Regions from separate parts of the Mesorhizobium sp. M0659 genome, predicted to be linked through region 2. Evidence: predicted binding sites of a transcription regulator. Region 2 holds the regulator's gene; each other region holds the start of a gene.
The links. Region 2 encodes LexA, which represses DNA repair genes until DNA is damaged. Its sites were predicted from a motif close to TGTTCNNNNTGTGTTCNG; they were not measured.
Positions count from the first base shown of each region.

Region 1 (7,736 bases), on a different contig from region 2:
GACCAGCACCGGTTTCAGATAGGTTTTCTTCATTTTCCACTCTCCACGTCGGGCACCCAAAGCCCTGTTCCCGGCCAGACGGCACGAGGCGTCGGATAATCGGCTGCTAGACTGCGACCGGCCCGGAGCCGTTACCATTGTCGGCTGTAACCTGCGAGAGCTTGCCCTTCTTGACCAGCACCGGCTTCGAATAGGTCTTCTTCATGCCGCATCTCCAGTGTCAGGCGAGGCCGCCAGATCAGGCGACAGTCCGACTCAACGACCTCACTCGATCGGGCCGGAACCCGCTCCATTGGCGAGCGCCGTAACCTGCGAAAGCTTGCCTTTTTTGACCAGAACAGGCTTCGAATAGGTTTTCTTCATAGTGAATCCTCCAAGCTTACGCGATAATGCCAGACGGATGGGCACTGTCAACCTTCGCGGCGCCGTCGTCCCGTCCCGGGTTTCTTGGTCCCGATGCACTAGATCATGATGAGATTTGGTTGCAATCTCATCATGATCTAACCCTTTGTTGCAGCATGATCTTTTCCAAAAACCGGACCCGCTTTTTGGGATCATGCTCTAACCCGCAAATCCACCTTCATCGAGAAAGCGTTGTTCTTGGGCGTGCATGGCGCGGCCGAGGATCGGGTTGCGGTGCGGAAAACGTCCGAAACGGCGGATGATGTCGCGGTGATGTTCGGCCCGCTTCAGGTCGGACGGGCCGATGTCGCGCGACAGCGCCACCGAGCGGTCCTGGTCGGCAATCGCTTCGGAATGCGCGAAGGGCAGCCCGAAGAACAGCCGCAGCGAGGGATCGACCATCCGCTGGAACCCGGCATCGATCGCCTCAGTAGCGATCGCGCGGGCAGCGCTATCTTCGGGTGCGGCGTAAGCATTGGCCTGGCCGTCGCGGCGGCCCTCAAAGCTCCTTTTCCGCCAGTTCGCGGAAGGCATCGGGAACCGAGCGCCGGGCTTCCAGCGCCACGGCGCCATAGCCGACAGCCTCTCTGCCAAAGCGCTGGCGGATCTTGTCGATGGCGCGGTCGGCGCCAAAGCGCGCCAGGCCTTGCCTGCTGCCGGGTCGCTGCTTTTCATCGGCAAGCCCGAGCGGCAGCTCCAGCTGCAGCTCGGCACTTTCTTCCAGCTGCGACACCGAGATCGCCAGCAGCGAGATGGTCTTCTCCCGAGGGTTGGCGGCCAGCACGCCGCGCACCAGCTCCCCGGCGATTTCGGCCAGCATCGCGGTTGCCGAAATCGGCTGATCGAGCGTCAGCGAGCGTGTGACGGCGTGCAGATCGGCGAAACGCACGCGCACCGTCACCGTGCGCCCGGGCCGTGATTTGGCCCTGAGCCGGCTGGCGACCCGGTCTGCCAGATGCAGCAGCACGGGTCCGAAGATACGCGCTTCGGCCGGCCGTCTGCCAAGCGCCGACTGCGCGCCGGCGGAATGCGACCGCCTGTGGGTTTCGAGCTTTCGCGGGTCGCGGTTCCATGCCAGCGACGCCAGCTTTTCGCCGGCGGCGGGCCCGAGCAACCTTCGCAGCGCCCCGCTATGCGTCTTTGCCAACTGGCCGATGGTCTCGATGCCGATCTCGGCCAGCCGCGCTCTGGTCGCCGGGCCGACGCCCCACATCAGGCCGACCGGCAGATCATGCAGGAAGGCAAGTTCGGTGTTCGGATCGACCACCACTAGGCCGTCGGGCTTGGCCACCTGCGAGGCGATCTTGGCCAGATGCTTGGTGCGCGCCACGCCGATCGAGATCGGCAGGCCGAGCTCTGCCCGGACGCGCCGACGCACCGTGGCGGCGATCTCGGCCGGCGGTCCGAACAGATGCGTGCAGCCGGCCACATCGGCAAAGGCTTCATCGATGGAAATCCGCTCGACCAGCGGCGTGAAATCGTCGAGCACCTTGATGGCGGCGTCGCCCAGCCGCTGATAGTCGGCGAAATGGCCGCCGACGAAGATCAGTCCGGGGCAAAGCTCGCGCGCGCGTCGTCCGGGCATGCCGCCGCGCACGCCGAAAGCCCTGGCTTCGTAGGAAGCGGCAAGCACGACGCCGCCGCCGACGGCGATCGGCTTGCCCCTGAGCGCCGGGTCGAGCAGCTGCTCGACCGAGGCGTAGAAGGCGTCGAGATCCGCATGCAGGATGGTGGGCTCCATCCCGACCGTTCCCTTTGCGGCGTTGCAGCATTAGCCGCGTCTGTTGTGAGAGGCGTTTTTGCCGAACAAATAGAGAACAAACAGGGCCTATTGTCAAGCGAAGCGGTTGTCGCCGGCCGGCCCGTTCCAGGTCGGGCTGTCGAGTGCTCCGCCTGGGCATCGGACCTGCGGAACATTGTCTCTCGCCTCGGCGTTCATATCCGCGACGGGACGCTGTTTTTGTGGAGGCCGGTATGGGCCAGTTCGAGATGATCGACCTCGTCAGCGTCATTGACGCCTGCACGAGCGATCGCGTTGCCGGGCACTGCGTGTCAATGGCCAGGGCGGTGGAGGAGTTGCGAGTGCTGACCGGTGATTTCGTATCGCCGGACGAGACGGTGGCCAACGCGCTGTCGGCAGTGGCGCTGGGGCGCGGCTGCGCGGTGGTGTTCGACGAGCGAGCGGGCGCCGACATCTTGCTGACGCCGTAGCGCGGCGGCGCCGGGTTGTGGCAGCCAGAAAAGTCGAACAGCGTGCAAAAAGCTGTGCAGGCATGGCCCCATAACCGGGGCGTGGAAAAGTTCTGCGCGTGGGTGTATTCTCCAGGTCGCAAGCGGTCGCAGACCGCATAGGGGGAGAAATGACATGCCGAGGGTTTCAGAACTCTTTTTCAAAACTGCCATCTTGTTCCTGATGTTGGGGATTGCGGCCGGCCTGCAGATGGCGATCTCGGGTGACCACGCCGCTTTTCCGGCGCACGCGCATATCAATCTGCTCGGTTGGGTGACGAGCGCCATCTTCGGCGGCTACTACGCGCTCAATCCGCAAAAGGCGGCGCGTCGCATCGCCATGATCCACTACGGGCTCTACACACTCGGCCTGGTGATCATGCTGCCGGCGCTGTATGTGATGCTGCAGGGAAACCCGGCGCTTGAACCGATCGTCGCCGGCGGCTCGGTCATTATCGCCGCTGCCGTTCTGGTTTTTGCTTTCGTGGTGTTTTCGCCCGAAACGGCGCGCTCGGTGTCCGGCGTGGTTCCGGCCTCTCGCTGACTGTTCGCGCGCGGCGATCAAAGTCCCGACCCGCATTCGCGACCCGCGACACGGGTTGGCCAGGCCGATGGCCGCAGCCGCTGGCTGCGGTGTCTATCGCCGCGTCGGCGCTTAACATACCCGAGTCCCACCACGTATTATTTCGTGACTATTTGGCGCCGGAACCTTCCCAGATATCGCGCGTTGCGGCGACTGTATTCGCGCTGCCTTATATATAGGCAGACTTGAGTACGTCCACAGCATGGGTTGGGGGAGGAGCAGGCCACCATGTCGAACAGAGAAATCGGAACGTCGGCCTCACTGGGCCGACGCATCGCCGATCTGAAAGCCAGGATGCGAGACGCCAGCGTTACTGAACACGAGATGCAGACCTTCCAGAAGGTCGCGGCCATCATGGGGGGTGTCGAAGGCTCCCTACGCCTCGACGCCGACGACCTGATCGCGGCGTCCTTCGTCACCGAGGCGCTCGGCGATCCCGGGTCGAACTGAAGGTCAGAGCCCGTCGGCACTCAAGTGCCGGCGGGCGATGGCCCGGTTCGCAGCGTTGCGATGCTGGAGCGTGTCTGCGCCGCCCGCGGCGGGGATATCTTGCGCACTTTGAAGATTCAGGCGAGCGGCCTCAACGGCGCTTGAGATATTGGGCTTCGCGTTCGTGCTTCTCGGCTGCCTCGCGGCTGTCGAACGTGCCGAGATTGCGTCGCCGCCGGCCCTTGACCACAAGGGCTAAATTTAACCAAACCGCCAAGGCGCCTTAAACGAAGGATCAGACCAGCCGGATCCTTCGAAATATCAATCGCGATGCTCCGGCATCGCCTTCAGCTCATCCTTGGTCCAACTGGTGACGGCGTGGACGTCCCGGGAAACCTCTCGAAAGTCCGCGGTCGCTGCCCTTACACCTCGTCGAACGGGCCGCCGCGCCTCGCCAGGTCGTGACCAATGGCGGCTTCCTCGGCGTCGTCGGGCAAGGCATCGTCACTGTCCTGGTAGGGGTTGTCGTCATCCTCCTCGGGCAGTTCGCCTTCCTTCTCGACTCCGGTGGTGTCCGGCAGGCTTTCCTCATCTGCTCCGTCGGGCAGGACCGTTGCGCCACGCAGCGCATCCCAATCCTGCCGGCGCGGCGTCGGCGCCTCCACCTCGTCATTGGCGATCGTGTCGCGGGCATCGTTTTTGCTCGGTGGCGCCTCGACCTCGTCATTGGGTTTTCTGTTTCGTTCTTCCATGATTGCCTCCTCTGGGCGGCTTTGCGTCGAGAAGGTGGAACTCACTTCCGGCTGTCAGGTTCCGGCAACCACTCCATCTCCGTGGAACCAATTGCCGCCAGTCTGCTTTGCCAAGGACTAGTCTGTTTTGCCAAGGAGATGAATCCAGAGGAGCTGGACCATGAAGACTTTCCCCCTCATCCCATGCGTGCTGCTCTTGGCGCTGGCCGACCCGGCGGCTGCGCAGGACAATGGCGACCGGAACGGCCCTGCCGCGCCTTGCCAGGCGCAGCCTCAGGACGATGCTCGGAAGCCGCCGGTCGCCAATGGCGGTGGCGAATCGACCAGCACGCTCGGTCCCTGCGGCGGCGTGCTGCAGCCGCCGCCCAGTGGTGACCAGGGTATGACGCAGCCGCCGCCGGACCAGGGCAAGACGCCGGTGATCAAGCCTGGCGAGGTGCCTGCGCAGCCGCCGAAGCAATGACCTTTGCTTGAAACTTCACGGCGTGGCACGAAGGCGGTCGGTTCCGGTCTTGGCCGGGCGACGCGGTCACCGGATCAATGCCGGCGCCGGCCGCGATCGCCACCGGAATTTGGAGCCGTGCATCGTCCACGTCGAAGGTCTCCTGAGGGATTGTGCTTCAATGCGAATCTTGCGGGTGCGGGTTCTGCTGGCATGACCGGGAAGCCGATCAATTTAGTCTCCGCTTGCGGAACAAGACCGTACCGGCTGCGTTTGCCTCCAGGAGCCCGCCACCTCGATCTGCGCTGTTTTCGCCTCATGCGGGAACACGGCGGAGCTCGCCAACAACGACAGGAGACGAAGATGAAAACCATCCTTATTCCCGCCGTCGCCGGGCTCGCCATGATCGCTGGTATCGGCATTGCCGCCGCCGACGAGGTCATCGTCACGCAGCCGGCACAGCAGCAGGTGATCATCACCCCGGAACAGCGCACGGTCGTGCACCAGTACGTAAAGAAACATCCGCTTGCCTCGGTCAATCTGCTCGGCGTCGAATTGAATGTCGGCACTGCCTTGCCTGACACTGTCGAGCTGCAGGAGGTTCCCGACGTTCAGTACAGATACGCCGTCGTCGACAACCATACCGTGTTGGTCGACCCCAGCACGCGCAGGATTGTCGAGGTGGTCGAGTAACGCTCGACAACCTAACCATTCATCGGTGATACGGCCCTGTCGTTCTTCCCAAAAGGGCGGCAGGGCCGAATGACGAACATGATGAAAGGAGAATTGCCATGTTGCCGCATGTCGAGACCCCGAACTCCGCCAATGTTGCGGCGTGTTGCGACAAGTTGCTGGCCGAGCGCAACACGGCGCTGTTATCGATGAAGGAAGCGATCGCGCTCCTGCGGGAGCGCACCGGCACCGATCGTTCGGATGCCGACCTCGCGGGGCTGATCGTCAAGAAAGCGGCGCTGCTCGGCGTTGCGGTGATTTCCGACCCGCGCTGAGATGTCTCGTCACTCAAGACGCCGGCCGAATTTTCGGCTAATGTTTTCGTGGAATCTGGACCAACCGACCGGACCCAACCACGGAGGCTTAAGTGACGGACGACAAACAGGACCGCATTCGCCAGCGCGCGCACGAGATTTGGGAAAAGGCCGGCCGGCCTGAAGGCGCGCATCAGGAACACTGGGAGCAGGCCACGGCTGAAGTCGATGGCGCGGTCGCCAAGCCAAAAAAGGCGGCGAAGAAAGCTGACGCCAAGCCCGCCAAGGCAGCCGCCAAGTCAAAGGCAGCGAAGCCTGCCGCCGCAAAGTCCGGCAAAGCCAAATCGAAATAAGGCCAAGTTGAAACAAGGCCAGTCGAAATAAAGCAAGGCCGGAATTAGCTGGCCGGGCCATCCTTGGCGCCCGCCGTTCAGGCGCGCCCGAGCCTCTCAACCTGACGAATTGCGCCTGCGACGGGCAGCGCAATTCCTTGTGTTTGGCGACAGCCGCCCCTCATGCCTCCCAGGCATAACTCGACAGCGCAAAGCGAATCCCGGCAGCTGTCATAGCCAGTTCGCATTCGGTGATCTGGCGCAGGTGGCGCAGATAGCGCGTTACAGTCTGTGGCAGCCAGCCGGCGCAGGCCTCGACATAGGCGCGGCTGTGAACAAGGGTGCCGGTCGACAGCCTCTCGTCCTTCTCGGCAACGACTTTCAGATATTGGCGGATGAAGCGGATGTCGTCGGCGATGTCCTGGCTGGCCATTCGCCAGGCCCCGGCGAGGCGTTGGCACTGATCGAATGACAAGGGCAACAAAGGGGGCGGCAATAAAGGCGGCGGCAACGACGGAGATGACGGCAAAGGACGAGAGAGATCGGCGAAGGCAACATGGTTCGCTGTGCTCAAGGACATTCCTCTCTGCGAAAAGAGATATCGTACTTTATGTACGAATAAGCGTCAAGCCAATTTCGTACAGTTGGGACGATGACAATGAATATAGCAGCGGTCGCTTCAGCTAATCACGTATCGAGAATCCTTCAGGACTCGCACCAATTTCGCGGAGGGATTCCCAGGATGGTGTTGACTGTTTCCCTCGTGTCGGCGTCGAACAGGTTCAGGCCGCGCCGGATCGTCTCGCGCCAGTTTTCGCCCTTGTCCCACGCTTCCATGAAGGCGAAGGCAAGGTCGTCCTGGCGACGTGTGGCTTCGAGCGCTTGGGTCAGCAGGCGCGCTTGATGGAGATCCTTCTCCCGCTTGGCGCCAGCGCTCGGCCCGCGTCGCGAGGCGACGATCAGCTTGTGGATGGCGTAGCGCTGGGGCGAGGGGACCAGCACAGGCAAGCCCTAGCGACGCAGCAGCACAGTTCGGGGATAAGGAAATGCAGAAACCGTAAGGGCTGCGCGGAGGCTCTGCCGTTTTCTTATAATTACGTTTATCAGCTTGAATTTCAACGCAGTTATAAGAAATTCGTGGAAACCTTATAACGCAACGAACTGACGAGTCGCTCTGAACGCCCGGGCGCCCGGCCCGTCTGGCCCAAAACACTTTGCCGCAGTGCCTTCAACAAACGGCTTCCCCAATGTCGCGAACAATGCTTTAACCCGCTCATCCACAGGGGTGCTCCGTATCGTCGGGGCTGAGATGAGGGCGGCAAGCCTTCGGACCCTAAAGCTGATCTGGATAATACCAGCGGAGCGAGGCGGGCGATGTTTTCAGGCGCACAGATTTCCCTTTATCCCATGACCGACGATTTCGTCGGCGTCATCCTTGGCGCGCTCGGCGCGCTCGATCCGTGGCGCGACCGGCTGCGGATCGAAACCGACGACATCTCGACGCTTATGGTCGGGCCGCCCGAGGTGCTGTTTCCCGCCATGCGCGACCTGTTCGTCGCGGCGGCCAGAAGCGGCAAGCAC
Region 1 covers NZ_JAMYPY010000025.1:37,808-45,543, reverse strand. Annotated here, with positions in the region: gene NKI31_RS27555 (hypothetical protein) at 107-205, opposite strand; gene NKI31_RS27550 (hypothetical protein) at 265-363, opposite strand; gene NKI31_RS27545 (DUF924 family protein) at 562-936, opposite strand; gene dinB (DNA polymerase IV) at 902-2,143, opposite strand; gene NKI31_RS27535 (hypothetical protein) at 2,377-2,613, shown strand; gene NKI31_RS27530 (heme-copper oxidase family protein) at 2,768-3,175, shown strand; gene NKI31_RS27525 (hypothetical protein) at 3,443-3,664, shown strand; partial or broken gene NKI31_RS31875 (PRC-barrel domain containing protein) at 3,965-4,099, opposite strand; gene NKI31_RS27515 (hypothetical protein) at 4,066-4,395, opposite strand; gene NKI31_RS27510 (hypothetical protein) at 4,556-4,858, shown strand; gene NKI31_RS27505 (DUF1236 domain-containing protein) at 5,201-5,530, shown strand; gene NKI31_RS27500 (hypothetical protein) at 5,629-5,844, shown strand; gene NKI31_RS27495 (DUF2934 domain-containing protein) at 5,937-6,176, shown strand; gene NKI31_RS27490 (hypothetical protein) at 6,337-6,588, opposite strand; gene NKI31_RS27485 (GSU2403 family nucleotidyltransferase fold protein) at 6,861-7,157, opposite strand; TPP riboswitch at 7,427-7,539, shown strand; gene NKI31_RS27480 (YkoF family thiamine/hydroxymethylpyrimidine-binding protein) at 7,530-7,736, shown strand, end outside.
Region 1: the regulator LexA is predicted to act here: its motif matches at 2,205-2,222, upstream of dinB (DNA polymerase IV).

Region 2 (7,736 bases):
GCCTTGCCCAGGCGCACCAGCTCCTCGGCCACCTCACGGTGGCGCGGCGCGCGCTCGAACTGCGATATGGCCTCACCGTCCCAGGAAAGGCCGAGCCAGGTCAGCCCATCCAGAATGGCCTGTGTCGCCGCCTCGTTGAAGCGTTCACGGTCGGTGTCCTCGATGCGCAGCACCATCGTGCCGCCGGTGTGCTTGGCGTACAGCCAGTTGAACAGCGCCGTGCGCGCGCCGCCGATATGCAGATAGCCGGTGGGCGAGGGGGCAAAACGGGTGACGACCGTGTCGGACATGGAACTCTCGGGAAGCCTTGGAAAACGGAGCGTGATCGCGCGGACTTTCGCGCTTTGCGCGTTCATGTAGCATAGGGGGTCTGGGGCGCAAGGGGCAGGCCCGATGGCTGGACGTGGCCGGGGCACGTCGGCAATTATCGGTTGCGTCAACGGGCGCTGGAGCCTTGTAGCACAAAATCTGTTCGCACCCTCCGCGCAACCTCGTTTGGCAGCAGCGTCAATGTCTGGGTTTCATTCGGCTGCAGCGTCCGTCACAGTGCCTGGAACATCGCTGCGACGGTGGTAGCCTCCTCTGACGAGCGGACATTTCTTCACGGAGGCGGCACTGCCCGACTACAACGCCGCCGTGACAGCGTTGGCTTGGTCACGCATATTGACCTTTCTGCAATCATTATCGTGAACACCGCAACTGTGTGCAGTCCGGTCCGCCACGAAGGAGGCAGATTGAAAGAAGGACTACCGATGACCAGAAACGCCGACCATACGGAGGGTGATCCGTTCTACCATGGTACCCGGGCGGATTTGAAACCCGGGGATCTGCTGAGCGTCGGCCATCCTTCCAATTTCAGAGATCAACCACTGTCATGGATATATTTCTCCCAGACACTTGAAGCCGCCATCTGGGGAGCAGAGCTTGCAACGGGTGACGGTCGTCAAAGGATTTACATCGTAAAGCCGACGGGGTTTTTTATGGATGACCCTAACCTGACCGACAAAAAATTTCCCGGTAATCCGACGAAATCCTACCGCTCCCGTGATCCGTTGCTCATCCTGGGTGAACTCGGTGAATGGCAGGGTCATACACCGGAACAATTGAAGGCAATGCACGATGGGCTTGCTCGCCTGAGAGCGGAGGGCCAGGATATGATTGAGGATTGAGCGTCCTTGCCAGGTGATGGTCGATTCCGGCGCGGTGGACGTGATCACGCGGACTTTCGCGCTTTGCGCGTTCATGTAGCATAGGGGTCTGGGGCGCAAGGGGCAGACCCGATGGCTGGACGTGGCCGGGGCACGAAGGAAGGCGAAGGCGCCGAGGCAAGCGTCAGCGAACGCTCGCTGTTTGCCGATAGTCCCTATGCCGAGCCGCTGCCCCTCGCGCTGCCTGAGCCGCATCCCGGCGTCGCGCCTGCGCTGCCCGGTCACGCGTTGCCGGCGCAAGTCACAGCGCCCGGATCTATCGCCCGTCTGCGCAGACGGCTTCGCCGTCCGTCATGGCCCGCGCTCCGCCGCAGCCTTGCCGTGGCCGCCAACACGGAGCTCGACCGGGGCGTCGCCTTCCTGCTGGTGCCGGTTTTCCTGGCGGCCGGCGTCATCATTTATTTCTCGCTGGCCGGCGAGCCCGGCTTTGCGCAGCCAATCGCCATTGTGGTGCTGGCGACATGTTGCGCCCTCGCCACGCGATCGCGGCCGAGGACGCATCTGTTCTGCATGGCCGCGATGCTGTGCGCGCTCGGCGTCGTCGCCGCCAAAGTCGAGACTTGGCGCGCCGGAACGCAGATGCTCGGCTCCGAGATTCAGACACGGCTGACCGGCCGCGTCGTCAGTCTCGAACAGATGGAAAGCGGCCGCATCAGGCTGACGCTCGATGTGGTTTCGACCGCTTACCCCGAGCTGCGCTATGCCCCGGAGCGGGTCAGGCTCTCGGCGCGGACCGTTCCCGCCGATATGACCGCCGGCTCCCTGATCACCGGCTATGCCAGGCTGTTGCCGCCGACCGGTCCGGTGCGGCCGGAGAGCTACGATTTCTCCTTCGACAGCTATTTCACCGGTATCGGCGGCAGCGGCTTCTTTCTCGGCAATCCGAAAACCATTGCTACGCAGGGACCGCCGCCGCTGACCGCGCGGCTCTCCTCGGCAATCGAGAACGCGCGCGAAAACATTGCCGACCATATCAGGGGCAAAATCGGCGGCGCCGAAGGCGAGATTGCCGCGGCGTTGATTGTCGGGGTGCGCGCCGGCATCCCGGACGAGGTCAACGAAGCGATGCGGCGCACCGGCATCTACCACATCATCTCCATCTCCGGCCTGCACATGGCGCTGGTTGCCGGCACCATCATGGCGTTGCTGCGTGGCGCCTTTGCGCTGTTTCCCGATTTCTCTTCGCGCCGCCCAGTCAAGAAATATGCAGCAGTGGCAGCACTCGTCTCCATCGCCGCCTATCTCGTCATTTCAGGCGTCGTGGTTGCCGCCGAGCGCAGCTTCATCATGCTGGCGGTCATGCTTGTCGCCGTGCTGTTTGATCGCGCCGCACTCACCATGCGCAATCTGGCGATCTCCGCCATTGCCGTCATCCTGGTGTCGCCGCACGAGGTGGTCGGTCCCAGCTTCCAGATGTCGTTTGCTGCCACCGCCGCCCTTGTCGGCGCCTATGCCGGCTGGGCCGATTACCGCGCCGACAAGGTGAGAACGCCGCCGGCAAAGCGCTCCTTCGTCGGCTTCCTGTCGCGAAAATTCGCGCTGGCCATGGGCGGCCTCGCCATGACCTCGATCATCGCCGGCAGTGCAACCTTGCTGTTCGCCATCTGGCATTTTCAGCGTGTGTCGCCGCTCAGCCTGATCGCCAATCTGGCCGTGATGCCGATTGTTTCGTTGATCGTCATGCCTTTTGCCGTGCTCAGCGCACTGGCGATGCCGTTCGGCGCCGACGGGCCGTTCCTCTATGTGATGGGCAAGGGTCTGATGGCGATGATCGCTATATCGGCCTGGATTTCCGAGCGCTCGCCGGTCGACGCCGTCGGGCTGATCTCCATCCGCTCGGTGCTGTTGGTGGCGGTCGCCCTCGTCATCGCCACCATGGCCACCACCTGGCTCAGGTTGGCGGCCGTGCCTTTCGCGCTGGCCGGCCTGTTGACGGTGCCGCAGGTGCTTACGCCCGACGTGCTCATATCCGAGGATGCGCATCTGGTGGCCATGCCGACCGGTGGCGGCGAACTCGCCCTCAACCGCGAACGCTCCAACGAATTCACCACGGACAATTGGAAACGGGCGCTGCGGGCCGAAACCATTATCCCACCTGAGATTTTCGAGTCAACAGATACGCGGTTCGATCTCGATCCGCTCGATCTGCCGCCCGGCTCGCCCTTCTATTGCACCGGCGATCTCTGTATCGCCCGGCACCCTTCCGGAGCCATTGTAGCGCTTGCGAAAGACCGCAAGACGGCGCGGCCGGCCTGTGCCTTCGCGAGCCTGATCGTCATCGATGACGCCACCGCCTACAATCCGTGCCGCGACCCGCTGGTGCTGGTCGTGACGAAGAAACAGCTGGCCCGCGACGGCAGCGCCGCCGTCTTCTTCGATCCGCAATCGGCAGCTGCAGCGCCAACCATCCGCTTCGCCGTCGACAAGCCGTATCGCCCCTGGCACGAGCAACGCCGCTTCTCCCGCGAAGCGCGCGGCCTGCCGCCCTACAACCAGCGTGAAAAGTACAAACCCAAGCCGGCTCAGTAGCGCCGGATCAATCCGACAAGCTTGCCCTGCACCTTCACCCTGTCCGGTCCAAAAATGCGGGTCTCGTAGGCCGGGTTGGCGGCTTCCAGGGCGATCGAGGCGCCCTTGCGGCGGAAGCGTTTCAGGGTCGCTTCCTCATCGTCGACCAACGCCACCACGATCTCGCCGGGGCTGGCTGTGTCGGCATTGCGGATGATGACCGTGTCGCCATCGAAAATGCCGGCCTCGATCATCGAATCGCCCTTGACCTCGAGCGCGTAGTGTTCGCCGCCCATGATCATATCGGGCGGCACCGAGATCGAATGGGTCTGATGCTGGATGGCGTCGATCGGCACGCCGGCGGCGATGCGTCCCATAACCGGGATTGAAATCGCGGAAACGGCATCGTCATTGCCGGCCGACATCGAACGCGACGGCGAGCCCGGCTTGATCTGGCGGCCGAGACCGCCTTGGCCCATCGCGCCTTGTCCTTGGCCGCCTTGCCCTTGGCCGGTTTGACCAAGACTGCCCTGAATGACGCTCGGCGAAAACTTCCTCGCCGCATTGAGGCCTGGTGCGATCGAGTCGGGCAGCCGCAGCACTTCCAGCGCGCGCGCCCGGTTCGGCAGCCGGCGAATGAAACCGCGCTCCTCAAGCGCCGTGATCAGGCGGTGGATGCCGGACTTGGAGGCGAGGTCAAGCGCTTCCTTCATCTCGTCGAAGGACGGCGGGATTCCGCTCTCCTTCAGGCGTTCATGGATGAACATCAGAAGCTCATGTTGTTTGCGCGTCAGCATCGCGGCCCCCAGGGGTTCTGAAACCAGAATCAAAAAAACAAACCCAGAACAAACACTATCTGTTCCAGTTGTGTTCCGCAACCTTTTAAAGTTTAATGAATGTGTTGACGTTTTGTTCAGCGTAACGTTCGGCACCGCGAGCGGCGCTCGTAGTCGTTGGCCGGCAACGGGGTGAAACGAAGACAAAGTGCCCTGCGTCGTCGGCTACGATCGCCGCTTCCTTTTCGGACGGGGCTGCGCAGCATCCGCGCCGGGTTCACTCTGGGCATAGACCTGCATCGTGTAGCCGATGTGAGCGGTCATCAGAGTTTTCGCACGTTCGACGTCGCGATCGAGGGCCGCTTCCATCAGGGCGGTATGGTGTTCGATCGCGACGGCGTCGCGCAGGGCCGCCACGGCCTTCCGGTGTCCATCCGTGCGGCCGGCGGCGGCGCGCAGCGTCGGGGCCAGACCCAGAAAGCGGTGATGGCGATGCAATTGGTCGGAAATCGTCGCATTGAAGCGCAGCAGCCAACTGGATGTCGCGGCACTGAGCAGCGCCGCATGGAAGGCATCGTGTTTTTCGTACCACGCGTCGACCGCATCATCCGATGGATCGTCGAGAACAGACCCGCACCGTGAGAGACGATAGTGGGCTGCAACGACCGCGTCTTCCCACTCGCGGTCGCCCTTCTCGACCGATTCCACCAGCAGGGGCAGTTCGACCACCAGCCGCGCACGCGCCAGATCCTCGAGCTCCGCCCGAGAGACGGGAGCGACCGCAAACCCACGGTTGCTGATGGCGGTCACAAGCCGTTCCGCATCCAGCCGCGACAGCGCCTCGCGCAACGGCGTCCAGCCGATGCCGTAGGTGTTGCGCAGCGTGCTCAGCTTCAACGGCGCGGCAGGCGCCAGCCGGGTCGCAAGAATATCGCGCCTGAGCAGGCGATAGGCCACTTCCGTCTTCGAGGTCTGCTCGTCATCCAGCATCGTGATCCATCAGACATAAACGCTCGGCGGATCATTATATATCAAAGTCTTTCAATGGGTGAATTATATAATGTTTGACAGCTCAAGGGCGACCACTCAAGATCGCCGGCATGTTTGGGCGGCAGGCTCCGCCGCGCGCGTTTGTCCATGGAAGGGCGCCGGATCATGAGCACGACACCCGATCTCGCTACAATCGAAGCAATGGATGCCGCCGATCCGCTGCGCTCCATGCGTGAACGCTTTGTCTTGCCGCAAGGCGTGATTTATCTCGACGGCAATTCGCTGGGTGCCGCGTCACCAGCCGTCTTCAGCGAATTGCAACAGGCCGCCACGCAGGAATGGGCGCAGGACCTCATTCGCGCCTGGAACACGGCTGGCTGGTTCAACATGCCGGTGGAACTGGGAGATCAGCTCGGACGACTGATCGGCGCGGCTGACGGGCAGACGGTGGTCTGCGACACAACCTCGATCAACATCTACAAGCTGCTGCACGCCGCGCTCGGCATGCGGCCGAATCGGTCGGTCATCGTTGCCGAGGGCGACAGTTTCCCGACCGACCTCTACATGGCCGAAGGCGTCGCCTCGACCCGGCCGGGAACGCGGCTGCGGCTGGAGGGCGTCGACGCGGCCGCAATCGAGGAGCTGATCGACGACAGCGTTGCCGTCATCCTGGTCAACCACGTAAACTACAAATCCGGCCAGTTGCGCGACATGGCGGCGCTGACGCGCAAGGCACATGACGCCGGCGCGCTGATCATCTGGGACCTCTGCCACACCGCCGGCGCCTTGCCGGTCGAACTCGACCGTGCCAATGCCGATTTCGCTGTCGGCTGCACCTACAAATACCTCAATGGCGGCCCGGGCTCGCCGGCCTTCATCTACGCGGCCGAGCGCCACCATGGTGATATCAGGCAGCCGCTCAGCGGCTGGTGGGGCCATGCGCGGCCCTTTGCCTTCGAGCAGGGCTTTGCCGTCGGCAGCGGGATCCGCCGCTTCCTGTGCGGAACGCAGCCGGTGCTGTCGATGCGGGCGCTCAAGGGCGCGCTCGATATCTGGAACGACGTCGACATGGCGGCGGTGCGCAGAAAAAGCATCGCACTGACCGACCTGTTTATCCAGCTCGTCGAAGCCAGATGCGGCGCCTACGGCCTTGAACTCGAAAGCCCGCGCGACGGCAGCCAGCGCGGCAGCCAGGTGTCGTTCCTCCACCCGCATGGCTACCAGGTGATGCGGGCGCTGATCGAGCGCGGCGTGATCGGCGATTTTCGGGCGCCGTCGACCATCCGTTTCGGCTTCACGCCGCTCTATGTCGGTTATGGCGATGTCTGGCAGGCGGTCGAAGCGCTGGAGGATATTTTGCGCACCGGCGCCTGGCAGGACGCCCGCTTCGCGGTGAAGACCGCGGTTACGTGAGAAACTAGAGCAATTTCAGGAAGTGTGAAGCGGTTTTCCGTCCGAAATTGCGTCAATCAAAGAGCTAGAGCATTTCGCCGTTTCCGTTAAACGGTGAAATGCTCTAGAGCCGGGTGCGGACCGTCCAGAGCTCCGGAAACAGCACGACCTCCAGCATCTTCTTCAGATAGGAGGCGCCTGAGGTGCCGCCCGTGCCGCGCTTCAAGCCGATGATGCGCTCGACCGTGGTGACGTGGTTGAAGCGCCAGCGGCGGAAATAATCCTCGAAGTCGACCAGCTTCTCGGCCAGTTCGTAGAGCATCCAGTAGCGCTGCGGGTCGCGGTAGACGGTTTGCCAGGCAGCCAGCACTTCTTCGTTCTCGACGCGCGTCTCGCGCCAGTCCGTGCGACTGGCGTCGGCGCCGATGTCGAAGCCATTGCGCGCCAAAAGCAGAAGCGCCTCATCATAGAGCGACGGCGTGGCCAGGATGGCTTCCAGCCTGTCCGTAAGGTCGGGCCGGTGCTTGTGCGGCCCGAGCATGGCAAGGTTGCGGTTGCCGGCCATGAACTCGATAGCGCGGTACTGCCACGACTGGAAGCCCGAGGATTGGCCGAGCGCGTCGCGAAACTCGGTGTATTCGCTTGGCGTCATCGTGCGCAGCACGTCCCAGGCATTGTTGAGCTGCTCGAAGATGCGCGCGACGCGAGACAGCATCTTGAAGCTCGGTTCGAGGCGGTCGGCGCGGATAGAGCGGATCGCGGCGCCGATCTCGTGTAAAGCGAGCTTCATCCACAATTCCGATGTCTGATGCTGGATGATGAACAGCATCTCGTCATGGGCCGAAGACAGCGGCGCCTGCGC
Region 2 covers NZ_JAMYPY010000022.1:54,203-61,938, reverse strand. Annotated here, with positions in the region: gene gltX (glutamate--tRNA ligase) at 1-290, opposite strand, end outside; gene arr (NAD(+)--rifampin ADP-ribosyltransferase) at 753-1,169, shown strand; gene NKI31_RS26500 (ComEC/Rec2 family competence protein) at 1,281-3,737, shown strand; gene lexA (transcriptional repressor LexA) at 3,731-4,513, opposite strand; gene NKI31_RS26490 (GntR family transcriptional regulator) at 4,718-5,482, opposite strand; gene kynU (kynureninase) at 5,648-6,895, shown strand; gene kynA (tryptophan 2,3-dioxygenase) at 6,999-7,736, opposite strand, start outside.

Region 3 (7,736 bases), on a different contig from region 2:
TCATGCCCAGATCGGCAAGGGCATGTGGGCGATGCCCGATCTGATGGCGGCGATGCTGGAACAGAAGATCGCGCATCCCAAGGCCGGCGCCAGCACCGCCTGGGTGCCGTCGCCGACGGCGGCGACGTTGCACGCCACGCACTATCACAAGGTCGATGTCCATGCCGTCCAGGCGGCGCTCAAGAGCCGGCCGAAGGCGAAGCTCGATGATATATTGTCGGTGCCGGTGGCGGTGCGGCCGAACTGGACCCCCGACGAGATCCAGCGCGAACTCGACAACAATGCGCAAGGTATTCTTGGCTATGTCGTGCGCTGGATCGACCAGGGCGTCGGCTGCTCGAAAGTGCCCGACATCAACGATGTCGGCCTGATGGAAGACCGCGCCACGCTGCGCATCTCCTCGCAGCACATCGCCAACTGGCTGCACCACAAGGTGTGCTCGCAGATCCAGGTGATGGATTCGCTGCGGCGCATGGCAGCGATCGTCGACCTCCAAAATGTCGGCGACCCGCTCTACCGCCCGATGGCCACCGATTTCGACAATTCCATCGCCTTCCACGCCGCCTGCGACCTGGTGTTTAGAGGCCGCGAACAGCCGAATGGCTATACGGAACCGGTGCTGCACGCACGGCGGCTGGAGCTGAAGGCGAAAGAGCGGGCGAATTAGCGCCTGCATTTCCCTCCCCCTTGAGGGGAGGGTGGCCCGAAGGGCCGGGTGGGGTCCTGCGTGAAGTGCGGCGACTCCCTTCGGACGACACTACAAGCAATGTCATTGCAGAGGCCCTTTCTCGGCTCGGCTCCAAAAAGATCGACCATTCTTCGGCGACCCCCACCCTGCCGCTTCGGGGCCACCTTCCCCTCAAGGAGGAGCGTTACGCCGCCTGCGCCACCCGCTCCGACATCATGCGGTAGGAAATCGCCTCGGCCAGGTGAATGCGGCCGACGGTTTCTCTCGCTTCGAGATCGGCCAGCGTGCGCGCCACTTTCAGCACCCGATGATAGGCGCGCGCGGAAAAGCCGAGCTTTTCGCTGGCGTCCTTCAACAGAGACAGGCCGGCGGCATCCGGCATCGCGATGTCCTCGATAACAGAAGGCGAGCAATGCGCGTTGGTGGTCGCGCTGGTCACGCCGAGCCGCTCGAACCGTTCGCGCTGGATGGTGCGGGCGCGCGCGACGCGCTGCGCAACGGCGGCACTTTTCTCCGCCCGATCCGGCCGGATCAGATCGGCGGCCGAAACCGCAGGCACCTCGATCCTGAGATCGATGCGGTCGAGCAGCGGGCCGGAAATGCGCGCCTGGTAGTCGGTGCGGCAGCGCTCACCGCGCAGGCAGCGATAGCCGGGCTCGCCGGCCATGCCGCAACGGCACGGGTTCATCGCCGCCACCAGCTGGATGCGCGCTGGATAGGTGACGCGGTGGTTGGCGCGCGCGATCATGCAGTCGCCGGTCTCCAGTGGCTGGCGCAGCGCATCCAAGGTCTGCGGCGTGAATTCGGGAAACTCGTCGAGGAACAGCACGCCGTTATGGGCAAGCGATACTTCGCCCGGCCGCGCCCTGATGCCGCCGCCGACCATTGCCGCCATCGAAGCCGAATGGTGCGGGGCGCGGAACGGCCGCCGGTCGGTGAGCTTGCCTTCGCCGAGCTCGCCGGCCACCGAGGCGATCATCGAGACTTCAAGAAGTTCCTTGGGCGCCAGTGGCGGCAGAATTGAAGGCAGCCTCTGCGCCAGCATCGATTTTCCCGAGCCGGGAGGCCCGACCATCAACAGATTGTGGCCGCCGGCCGCCGCCACTTCCAGCGCCCGCTTGGCGCTTTCCTGGCCCTTGATGTCTGAAAGGTCGGGCAGGTCGCGGGCCGAGACATGGATGCCGGGCTCGGGCCGCGACAGCACCTGCGTGCCGCGAAAATGATTGGCGATGGCAATCAGGCTGCGCGGCGCCAATATGTCGAAATCCTTGCCCGCCCAGGCCGCTTCCGGCCCGCAGCCGAACGGGCAGATCAGGCCCTTTCCCTCGGCATTGGCGCCGATCGCCGCCGGCAGCGCGCCGGCGACCGTGGCAATGGTGCCGTCGAGCGACAATTCTCCGAGCACGACATAGGAGGCCAGCATGTCGCCCGGAATGGCGCCGAGTGCAGCCATCAGGCCGAGCGCGATCGGCAGGTCGTAATGGCTCCCTTCCTTAGGAAGATCGGCAGGCGCCAGGTTGACCGTCACCTTCTTCGACGGCATCGACAGCCCCGACGCATGCAGTGCCGCCTGCACGCGCTCGCGGCTTTCGGCCACCGCCTTGTCGGCCAGCCCGACGATCTGCATGCCGACCTTGCCCGGCGCGATCATCACCTGGACATCGACCGGTACGGCCTCGATGCCCTGGAAAGCAACCGTGCGAACCCGCGCCACCATCTTGCTCTGCCCCCGGATATCGGCTCGCCTCGGCCTTGTGGTTCAGACCGCGAGCGACGTCAGGACAAGACAACCATAGATTTCAGGCCAAGGCAAGAACATTACAGGAACATGCATTCGTGGTGGCTGCAGCGCGCTGTGCCGGTTGCAAAAAAGGAAGATGGTCAAGCAAAATGGAACGGCTGCTCCGCCTCCTCGACCGCGTTTAACAAGGGCGACTAGGCCCTTCGGCGATCTGAGGGTGTTGCTTCTAAGCGGTGATGAAGGCATCGACCGAACCTGAAAGCGATCGATCGATCGCGACCTGCGGTGGAAGCCACTCCATGACAGGATATCTGAAAGGCCAAGGCAGGGCGATCCGGCGCGAAGAGCCGCTCTCCAGAAAAATCTCGTTTACAAGGTCTATGAACCGCCCGCGGTCTCGTTCGATTCGTTTCAAAGTTTGCGAACGAATGTAATCCCGGGGAATTCGTCGCTCCTTCAGCGCTAAGACAGCCTCCGCGATGGATCGAGGATCGGGTGGAACTGTGAGCGAATAGTCGTCATCCAGATAAAGGTCTCGGCCGCCATGGTTCGGCGTCGTGACCACTGGAAGGCCCGCGAGAAGATATTCCGTGCTGGCGAACATTGGTCCTTCCAGGTGAGAGAGACAGATTCCCACGGCTGCACGATTTAGATGCGTGTTCACCTGAGCCGGTGCCAATCGGACAGGCTTGCCGGTGCCGTCAAACTCGTTGATAAAGACGTGATGCGGCGCGAGCTCCCTATGCCGATTTATTCGCGCTCTTTCCGACTCCGTCGTGGAGGATCCGCTTGAATCTCGATAGAAGACAAATGCGCAACGCTGGATGCCAAGCGACAAGTCATGGCGCTTCCACGGAGCCAGCTGCGCATTGTAGATTGCATCAAATTCTACAGGGACGTCATCGAGAGGCCTGAATATGTGTTCGGAGGTTGTTGACGTCTTGTTGTGCAGGACGGCGGCCTCGCCGGACTGATTCAACAGATCAGCCTCGGCCTGAGTGTTGGATAGGAAGATTAGCGAGTGACGGGGGTTCTTGAGTCTATGCAGAACGGCATAGGTCCGGATGGTTTTGACGCTAGCACTGTTTTCGATGGACCAGGTTGGCGAGATGAGAAACCAGGCGCGGTGGCCGCGTGGAAGGAAAGGCATATGACTTGCTAATCCGAGCGGCGTACCGGACATTCCCGAATAGGATATGAACGGATCGTCCGACAGCAAACTGGCCTGAAGAGCAGGTTGCGACTTCGCGGAAGGGTGCCCTTTTCTGAGGTTGTGGCCATGACGCAGCATGGCTCTGACAATCTCGAATTTGGTAGGAGGGCGATACCCGTGCTGTAGGGTCAACATGCGGCAATTGCGATCTTGAGTGCGGAGAAAAACTCGCTTCGATAGAGAGAAATTTGGCAAAGAAACACCGCCATTTGATCGACGGAATATCTCAGGCGATCAAATCTGGTGTACGGAGAAGCGCCTCTTGAAAGAAAACATCGTCCCAAGCGGAGCTGGTTCTCACATCGCGCTACCAACCGTATCCGTTTGCGTAGGCTGTTTCAATCAAGAGGCATTCATCGACACTGCGATCCGATCCGTAGCGGCGCAGACATACACTGCGTTCGAATGCGTGGTGGTCGATGATTTTTCGACCGACGGTTCCCGCCGAAGGATTGAAGAGTGTCTGTCCCAGCTTGGCGACAGTCGTTTCCGCTTTCTGCCCCGACTGCAAAATGGCGGGCAGTTGACAGCAATGATGACCGGGCTTGACGCGACAGCCGGGCCCCTGATCTCCTTTCTTGACGGTGACGATGCTTGGCATCCTGACTTCATAGAATGCCATGTGAGAGCGCATCTCAGCCAAACCCGTATCGCGGCAATGTCGAGCTCCGATGAGGTGGTGATAGATACGGCCGGCAACCTGCTTGCGGGCGGTCATCCCGTATTCCACCTGAACGACCCGCGATCGATGCCGAAAATGAGCGGCTACCTGCATGTCGACACCGAAGCTGACCCGACATTATTATTTATTGATCGGGGTACCGTGGGTTGGTTTTGGTCAACCACATCGGGGATGATGTTTCGTCGAGCTCCGCTTGAAATCATGCGTCCATCCGATCCGGACGAAATAAGGATATGTGCCGATGGTTATATGGCTCGTGCCGCCCATATGATCGGCGGAACCGTGAGGATTGGGCGGGCTCTTGGCAGTTATCGGCTTCACGGCGGCAATGGCTGGGCGGACGGGCGCATCCTGGGTACCGGAGTTGGCCTCGGCAGGATGTCGCCTGATACTGAAATAGCGATACGGCGGGCACTGGCCAATCGTTGGTGCGAAGTGGCGCCGGGACTGGCGCATTTAATCTCCCGCCACTCAATGCGCAGGACCTTGGTCGACCTGATCGGACTGTCTGCGGCTTTTGCATTGCTGGAAAAGAACTCCGATGCGGGTTTTCTGCTGAAAGACTGGGCAACACCACAGCGAAAATTGCAGACCAGACTTATCGGTCTCCTTCCTCCGAAACTGAGGCCTCGGCGCTTCCGGGACATAGTTTGATTTGATGAGCCGCTTGCTCGGCAGTCTTACCCGATAAAGAGCATCTTTCGATGCTTCTCTGGACCCACCAAAGTCCTCCGTAGCAACGCACACTACGCGGCCAAATTCCGCCGCTTCGCCTCTACCGCGTCCCAGAACAGGCTGGCGATATCCGCGCCACCAAAGCGTTGCACTTCGCGCACGCCGGTTGGCGAGGTCACGTTGATCTCGGTCATGTAGTCGCCGATCACGTCGATGCCGACCAGGATGAAGCCGCGCTCTTTCAGCGACGGGCCGATGCGGGCGCAAATCTCGCGTTCGCGCTCCGTCAGCTCGGTCTTTTCGGCGCGGCCGCCGACATGCATGTTGGAGCGGGAATCGTGGTCGGCCGGCACGCGGTTGATGGCGCCGACCGCCTCGCCGTCGATCAGGATGATGCGCTTGTCGCCCTTGCGCACATCCTTCAGATAGCGCTGGACGATATACGGCTCGCGTGACAGCTGGGCGAACATTTCGAGCAGTGAGGCGAGGTTGCGATCGTCTCCCTTGAGATGGAAGATGCCGGCGCCGCCATTGCCATAGAGCGGCTTGACGATGATGTCGCCGAATTCCTTGCGGAAGGCCGCGACCTCCTGGGGATCCTTGGTGATCAGCGTTTCGGGCATCAGATCGGGGAATTCGGTGACGAAGATCTTTTCCGGGCTGTTGCGCACCCAGGCCGGGTCGTTGACGACCAGTGTCTTCGGGTGAATGCGCTCCAGAATATGCGTGGTGGTGATGTAATTCATGTCGAAGGGCGGATCCTGGCGCAGCAGGATCACATCCATCTCCGACAGGTCGGTGCGCACCTTGTCGCCCAGCGAAAAATGATTGCCCTTCTCGTCGCGGAGCTTCATCTCCTCGATGCGGGCAAACACCTTGCCGCCCAGCATCGACAGCCGGTCCGGCGTGTAGTGGAACAGCTGGTGCCCGCGCCGCTGCGCCTCCAGCGACAGCGCAAACGACGTGTCGCCGGCGATCGAGACGGTGGAGACATGGTCCATCTGGACGGCGATCTTCAGGGTCATCTTTTGGTCTCCAGCGGGTCGAGCAAGTCCAGGAAAAGTGCGTAGCGGTTTTCCGTCCGGAATTGCGGCAAGGCAAGTCGCCGATATACGGAACTTGGCGGCTTCTGCCAATCGCGCTTGCTTGGCCCAGACCCCCTAACAGTCGAAGACCAGCCGGGAGTAACCGAGGAACGACAGCGCCATCGCTACCAGCGAGGCGATCGCAAGTGCCGCCAGCGGCGGCATTGCCGGCAGCGCGAACAGGATGGCGCAGTAGACGAGATAGTTGACGATGCTGGTGGCGATGCCGACGCCGCCATAGCGCGCACCCTCGCTAGCCACGCCGCGGCTCGACGGCGAAAAGGTCAGGTGCCGGTTGATCTGCCAGGTGACGCACAGCGCAAAGCCGATCGACAGGACACGGGCGACGAAGGGACCGAGCGGCGTCACCGCCAAGAGCAGCCAGAGCGCCGCGGCATCGGCGACGAAACCAACGCCGCCGGCCAGGACGAAGCGGACGAGCCGGCTCACGGCCTCAGGCGGCCCGGGGCGTCTTGCCCGGTTCGGCCTTCGGGATTTCACCAGTGCGTTCGCGCCGTTCGACCCGGCCCGACGGCACCGAGAGATAAAAAATGCGCTTCTGCTCGGCGCGTCCGCGCGATACCGAATCGAGGATCAATCCGGTCACCATCGCAAGCATCGAGAGCAGCAGCAGGCCGACCGACAGCACCCAGGTCGGCATGCGCGGCACGAGGCCGGTCTGGGCGAATTCGATCAGCACCGGCGTCATCAGGGCAAGGCTCGACGCCAGGAAGAAAATCGCGAAGGCGCCGAAGAAGCGCAGCGGCTGCGTTTCCTTCATCAGCATGGCGAACATCCACAGGATCCTGGCGCCGTCGCGATAGGTCGACAGCTTCGACGACGATCCCTCAGGCCGGCGGCCATAATCGAGCGCGATCTCGCTCACCGGCAGTTTGAGCTGCGAGGCATGCACCGACATTTCGGTCTCGATCTCGAAGCCGCCGGAAACCGCGGGAAAGCTCTTGACGAAACGCCTCGAGAAGACGCGGTAGCCGGAGAAGATGTCGGTGAAGTCGGCGCCGAACAGCCGCTTGTAGAGGCTGTTGAAGATGCGGTTGCCGAAGGCATGGCCGGAACGGCCGGCATCGTCGGTGACGCCGCGCCTGGTGCCAACCACCATGTCGCAGCGCTCGGTCTGCAGGATGTTGATCAGCAGCGAGGCATCTTCCGGCGCATAGGTGCCGTCGCCATCGGCCATCAGATAGATGTCCGCATCGATGTCGGCGAACATGCGCCGCACGACATTGCCCTTGCCCTGGCGCGGCTCGCGGACGACGATGGCGCCCGCTGCGCGCGCCTTGAGCGCGGTCAAATCCCTGGAATTGTTGTCATAGACATAGATCTCGGCCGATGGCAGCGTCTCGCGAAAGCGCCGCACCACCTCGGTGATGGTCAGTTCCTCATTGTAGCAAGGCAGGAGCACGGCAATGGCCGGCTCATGGCGGACTTCGTGCGGCATTTCCGTCTCCCGACACCCGGCGGAGCCTCCGGCCGCGCTCATATGCGGCCTCGCTCAGGCGACTTTACTATTTATTGAAGCTGTTAAGGCTAGGTTTAAGGCCGCAGTCTTTCCGACGAAGGTCATGATGATGAACGCAGCCAAGGCGGGTGCTTCCTCCTGGAAGTCCGATATGACGCTGGCGCTGCTTGCC
Region 3 covers NZ_JAMYPY010000014.1:65,390-73,125, reverse strand. Annotated here, with positions in the region: gene NKI31_RS21540 (malate synthase G) at 1-667, shown strand, start outside; gene NKI31_RS21535 (YifB family Mg chelatase-like AAA ATPase) at 873-2,405, opposite strand; gene NKI31_RS21530 (glycosyltransferase) at 2,656-3,720, opposite strand; gene NKI31_RS21525 (glycosyltransferase family 2 protein) at 3,905-4,978, shown strand; gene gshB (glutathione synthase) at 5,071-6,024, opposite strand; gene NKI31_RS21515 (GtrA family protein) at 6,160-6,534, opposite strand; gene NKI31_RS21510 (glycosyltransferase) at 6,539-7,543, opposite strand; gene NKI31_RS21505 (hypothetical protein) at 7,668-7,736, shown strand, end outside.
Region 3: the regulator LexA is predicted to act here: its motif matches at 2,500-2,517, upstream of NKI31_RS21535 (YifB family Mg chelatase-like AAA ATPase).